2 regions of the Peribacillus sp. R9-11 genome follow, and region 2 is predicted to be linked to the other one. Evidence: predicted binding sites of a transcription regulator. Region 2 holds the regulator's gene; the other holds the start of a gene.
What was found. The regulator NrdR, encoded in region 2, represses ribonucleotide reductase genes. The targets are predictions, from matches to a motif close to AACACNATATATNGTGTT.
Positions count from the first base shown of each region.

Region 1: the regulator NrdR is predicted to act here: its motif matches at 1,754-1,771, upstream of RE409_RS18755 (vitamin B12-dependent ribonucleotide reductase).

Region 1 is NZ_CP133763.1:3,868,303-3,871,519, reverse strand. It holds gene RE409_RS18765 (rhodanese-like domain-containing protein) at 94-477, opposite strand; gene RE409_RS18760 (lipoate--protein ligase family protein) at 694-1,530, shown strand; gene RE409_RS18755 (vitamin B12-dependent ribonucleotide reductase) at 1,920-3,217, shown strand, end outside.
Region 2 is NZ_CP133763.1:4,242,118-4,245,334, forward strand. It holds gene dnaI (primosomal protein DnaI) at 1-170, opposite strand, end outside; gene RE409_RS20660 (replication initiation and membrane attachment family protein) at 157-1,575, opposite strand; gene nrdR (transcriptional regulator NrdR) at 1,634-2,095, opposite strand; gene speD (adenosylmethionine decarboxylase) at 2,355-2,735, opposite strand; gene RE409_RS20675 (glyceraldehyde-3-phosphate dehydrogenase) at 3,126-3,217, opposite strand, start outside.

The DNA of each region.
Region 1 (3,217 bases), 370 kb from region 2:
CAATAAGACATAATAAGCTTTAAGACGGCATTTCATTTCAATTTTTAGTATGATAGCTTTTTAATTAAAAAGAGCCCATGCGGAGATGGGTTCTTATTTCTTTGCTTTAATTTTACCGGTCCACATTTTGAAACCGCCTTTTAGGTGAAACAGTTCTTTGTAGCCTTTTTTGTATAGCATGGCTGCAGCTCTTCCGCTGATGATTTCGCTTTGAGCGTACAAGTATACAGGCTTGTCCGGCCTAATTTCGACCAGGCGTGTTTTCATTTGAGTCATAGGGATGTTTCTTGCGCCTAAGATATGACCATTATCAAATTCATTTGGTTCCCGCACATCGATTAGTTGTACTTTTCTGTAGTTAGCAATAAATTCATCCTGTGTTAACGTTTTAACGATTTTACGCTGGCGGTACCAATTAAAAAGTGAATACGCAATAACCACTCCTATGATGATGAGCAGTGTATATAATAATTCCAAACATAAAAACTCCCTTCTACCTAACGAATACAGACAATCTTTATTATATAATTGCTTTAACTAATAATCAAAAAATATTTTCGTAAAATTCTTTATCGACTTAATGGTACTTTCTTTTTTAGAGTGTTAAAGTCTGTTAAACTACTAAATGTGAGTTTTTTTATGACGGAATTACTGACTTACTTTTAAACAGTCTACATGAAATGAGGGGTAAGGATGACAAAAGAAAAATGGGGATTTATAGATTCTGGATATTGTTCACCGGCTTTTAATATGGCGATGGACGAAGCTCTTTTAAACTGGCAGAGTAAAGGGGAAATACCACCGATTATCCGCTTTTACGGTTGGGACCCAGCTACATTGTCGATTGGTTATTTTCAAAAGGCAGAATCTGAAATTGATATAGAAGAAGTTAAAAGGCAGGGCCTCGGTTTTGTTCGCAGACCAACAGGAGGACGTGCTGTACTGCACGAACATGAATTGACTTATAGCGTAATTGTCCCAGAATCCTATCCGGGAATGCCTACTACTGTTACTGAGGCATATCGAGTTATTTCTGAAGGAATATTAATGGGGTTCAGGAATCTTGGATTGGATGCTTATTTTGCTGTACCTCGAACCGATCAGGAGAAAGCGGCTTTAAAAGCACCCAAGTCTTCCGTCTGTTTTGATGCGCCAAGCTGGTATGAATTGGTCGTTGAGGGCCGTAAGGTAGCTGGCAGTGCACAAACAAGGCAAAAGGGCGTCATCCTTCAACACGGGGCCATTTTACTTGAACTTGATGATGAAAAGCTCTTTAGCGTGTTTAAATTCTCAAATGACAGGGTTAAAGAGAGAATGCAAAAAAACTTAAAAAACAAAGCCGTGGCCATAAATGACATTGCCGGAAGAAAGATTACCATCCCAGAAGCAAAAGATGCTTTTGAAAAAGGTTTTGCCGATGGACTTTCGATCGAATTAGAGCCATACGTCCTCACTGAACAGCAATTGCTGGAAGTGAAAGCCATTGCAGAAAGCAAATATGAAAGCGATGAATGGAATTTTTTGAGATAGAAGAAGCAGGATAATTAGAACAGATAATAAAAATGTTTTTTCAGATTTTTGCAAACAAATAAGCTTTTCCTTGCAACGATAAGCACTAACAAGGACAGGGAAAAAGCAAGGTTCAAATTAATTGAAATCTGATGAAAAATTATTATAAATCGACATTTTCCTCCCTTTTACTAACTATATTAATTGATTTATCGTTTGACAAAATTAAAAGTTAATCAACACAAACACAATATATAGTAGTCGAAATATTTATTACGACACTATATATTGATTTTTGAGTTTCGCTATGATAAATTTAGGGTAACTTGTTAAGCGAAACGGACATGTAAGACTACATATAAATTTTTGCAGCAAGAACGGATCTTGAAACATATAAAGGAGAGGGAATTATGTCGGTTGTAATAAAAGAAGCTTTAAAGGTTGATCTAGAAAGGTTGAATAAGGATATTTCTTTATTTCCCCAGGTCCATCCTGTAACAGCTGATATGAAAATGACGCATAAAGGCGTGTCCCGTCTAGTTATGCTTGACCGCTATTCTTTTAAGGATACTGAAAAAATTACGCTCTCGACTGGCGATTTTGTAGTATTGACGATTAAGGAAGATCCGAAATTCCCTGCACGGGGTCTTGGTTACATCGTTGAAATAGATTGGGAAACGAAAAAAGCTAAGGTATTAGTGGATGATGAATTTCGCGGAGCATTAGATAACCCGGAAGAAGTGGCAACGGGGATTGTAAATCGACCGCTTGATATCATTGAAAAGCCGCTTGAAATATACTATGAACAAATTGCAAAACGTAATGCAACGGGATTGGCTTCAGTGGAAAAGACTGAGGAAAAAAGAACGGAATGGTTCAATAAGTTCTATGAAGAATTAAAGAACCTTAATTTTGTCCCAGCAGGACGTGTATTATATGGAGCCGGTTCTAACACGGATGTTACTTATTTTAATTGCTATGTAATGCCATTTGTTCCGGATTCACGCGAAGGAATTTCCGAACATAGAAAGCAAGTCATGGAAATCATGAGCCGCGGAGGCGGTGTAGGTACGAACGGATCGACACTTCGTCCAAGAAATACATTGGCAAAAGGGGTAAATGGAAAATCCTCCGGTTCAGTTTCATGGCTTGATGATATTGCGAAATTGACCCATCTTGTTGAACAGGGCGGAAGCAGACGCGGTGCACAAATGATTATGCTTGCGGATTGGCATCCAGATATTGCTGAGTTCATTATTTCGAAAATGCAAAATCCACGGATTCTTCGCTACTTAGTGGAAAACACAAAAGATGAAACCATCAAAAAGTACGCTACAGATAAATTAAAATTCACTCCGCATACCGAACAGGAAACGGCTATGTACCAAGGTATCATCAACTATAAAGAGATTCCGGGTTTAGGCGGATTTAACGAGAAAATCATTAGAGAGGCCGAGGAAAAGGTTCGTACAGGCGGAACGTACAGTGTCCATAATGCCGATTTTCTAACAGGCGCCAATATCTCGATTTGCTTGACTAAGGAATTTATGGAAGCTGCCGAACAAGATGGCGAATATGAATTGCGTTTCCCGGATGTTGAAAGCTATAATGCTGAAGAAATGGCGATTTATAATGAAGAATGGCACAATGTCGGTGATGTACGTGAGTGGGAAAAAATGGGCCGCAAAGTCCGTGTTTACCGTAAAAT
Region 2 (3,217 bases):
AGCTTCCCTAAGTTTTTATCTATCATTTCCTTCGTAACAGTCGAACTATTGGCATTCAAAAATAGCCGCACCTGTTCGTCTTCAAAAATTTCCTGTTTTAACTTTTCATAACGCTCCTGAAATTGGTTTGTATTAGCCAATTTATTAAGGGAACTATTAATCTTTTCCATCGTTCATTTCACCTCCTGCTTTCCACTGCTTCCATTTCTCCTGAAGCTCGCGTTTCTGTTCATTCAATTCAGGCTGATCCACTTTCTGCTCCTGCTGTGTTTCTTCTTTTTTCTCAAGCCATTCGGGAACCACTTCTTCCCGAATCGTCTTTTTCCGGCCGCCTTTTGCAACGTTTCTGCTTCCCTGAGCCCAATCCTGATATTTCCGGTGCTCTTTTTTAGCTAGTTCCATCGCTTCGATGACAGTAGACACCTTCAGACGTGCCCAATGGCCCGCCAGTTTTTCCACATAGCCCTTTGTGAATTTCATATCTGTTTTGAGCATAACATATTCAATTAAGACATTGACGACCCCCGGATTTAGCTTTTGGTTGATCATCACACCTTCTACCACTTTCAAATCACCGCTGGATGGCTCTGCACCGCCTGACAACTGCATCAGACGGTCGCGCGGGGAAATCGTCTCCAAATGACGGATTAGCTCTTGTTCCTGCGTTTTCGGTTCTTCTTTTTGTGTTCGTTCACGTATCGGCTGCACGCGATTGACAAGGGAAGGCATATCGGCCTGTCGCTCGATTTGGTACCAGTCCCTTGCCGCCTTTCTTAATATTTCCTCGTCGATCTCATCATCCAATGAAACGGCATCCATAACTAGTTTTTGCATTTCAAGCGGATCAATGCCATATAAAAAGGCAAGTTTGGCAATCGTACTTTTTATTTTCGGAGTAAAGGCCTTTTTCGGCACGATTGATGATTTTATTCCGGCTAACAAAAGGTCAAAATCAAATAAGCCGTCAAATCCCGATGGCTCGACTCCATCCGCTCGATTGATATATTGCTGTTCGGGCAAAGGTTTCCATTCGTTTTTCGCTTCATCTGTTACATATAAGGAGTCCAAATGATCTGATGAAAACACCTCTGCAAAAGATTTTGTCACACTTTCATACTGATCCGTTAAAATGTGATCATCGCAAAAGAATCTCTTTAACCGGTTAAATTGTACTTTGCCAATTTTTTTGTATAAGTATATATTCAGCATACCATCAGTGAAAAACTGTTGAGGTGACAGCGGCGAATTCAATTCGTAAATAAATTCCTTCGTATCTTCTTTCGATTTCTTATACACATTCAGCAGTCCGATTCCCTCAAGCAAAAGGCGTGCTTCGTAAATATCGCCTAATTTAAGGCCAATTGTATTCATTAATTGATAATGTGAGGAAGCTTCCGACCAGAGCCGATTTTCCTCTAACTCACTCCATAACGTCATGTATAGGCTAATACAGATCGGTCCAATAAGAGGTTGATATAGTCGGGTTAGTATTTTCCGATCATAATCATGAAGCAGCCCCGCAGATGAAACCAAGTATGAATCCGCTGGGAGCAATTCTTGCCAATGCATTGACATCTCCATTCAAACCTTTCAAAAGATGTAGTGAAAAAAGAGCCAAAGTAAATCTTCAGCTCTACTTTCTTTCTTTATTTATTAAATCTTTCAATTCATCAATAAAGACATTAATATCTTTAAATTGTCGATATACGGAAGCGAATCTAACATAGGCAACCTCATCGACTTCTGCCAGTTTGTCCATCACCATTTCGCCGACATTGTCACTTTTCACTTCTGCGATGCCCTGGTTGCGCAATTCCTTTTCTACATAACTGGTAATTTGCTCCAATTCCTTTAGTGGAACTGGACGTTTTTCGCAGGCCCTGATTAAGCCACGTAGGATTTTATCACGACTGAACTCTTCCCGTGTCCCGCCTTTTTTCACTACAATCAGCGGCGTTTCCTCTACCTTTTCAAATGTCGTGAATCGAAAACCACATGCCTCACATTCACGGCGTCGTCGAATCGATTTACTTTCATCGACTGGCCTGGAATCGAGCACTCTTGTTCCATTATATTGACATGATGGGCATTTCATCATTATCAGCTCCGTATTTTATGTAGGACTCCCCTATCTAAATGTTCCCCAAGGATTTACTCTTCTATCTCAATCTTATATTAAAAGGAACAACCAGTACAAGTAAAAAGTGTAACTTCCAACAGTAGGCACTTTTTTGAAGGAGCGTTATCAGAGTCTTTATGCTTTTTACTAGTCACAATCTTTAGTTTAAAGCGGGCTTGCTAATTTATTGCATTAAAAAAGAGATGCACCCATGGCATCTCTGTGTATACGTTTTTTATAGGGCACTTATATTGGCTTTTTTCATTTGTACCGGACCTAATCCACGTGGAAGTTCAATGTTTTCACGTGTTTGCGCATTCAAAGCTTCAGCAATATAGTTTGCCGCAATATTCGGATCCAAATTACCACATGTATAGACATCAATGCTTGCATAGCCGTGTTCTGGAAAACTGTGAATCGTTAAATGTGATTCAGAAATGATGACAACCCCACTTACTCCTTGTGGAGCAAACTTGTGGAAGGCTACTTCGCGAACCTCTGCACCTGACTTCAATGCAGCATCAACAAAAATCTTTTCAATCAAATCAATATTGTTCAGTTTTTCAAAGTCACAACCCCAAAGTTCAGAAATGACATGTCTACCCATTGTTTCCATAGTGTAAGCTGTTTCCATTTTAAGCTTCCCCCTTACCATGATTAAAAATTACATAACTTCTAACAACTACCACGGGGGAAAGTTAGTCCAAAGAGGTCCTAACCCTTTAAGTAGCCATCGTGCAAACTCTCTTTTGAAGAAGTTCACGATTCATAGTATATATTGTTTGAAATTTTTTTGCAACTGCCATTTTGAATTTTCGGCAAGATAATGTTTATACAAAAAAATGTAAGGGCTTTCTTAATGAAGTCCTTGCCCTTTGAATCATTTCATAGCAGTTTATCACTTCGCAAAAAAAATTTCACATTAAACCGCTAAAAATAGAATTAAAAATTCGCTAAAAATAAACCCGAGCCCGCTAAAAGACTCAGCAGACTCGGGTTTATTCAACTAATTAGCAGATAATTGAACTTCTGAAGTTTTTTTCAACTCGGAAGCTACTAAATTTACAAGATCCACTACACGGTTTGAGTAACCCCACT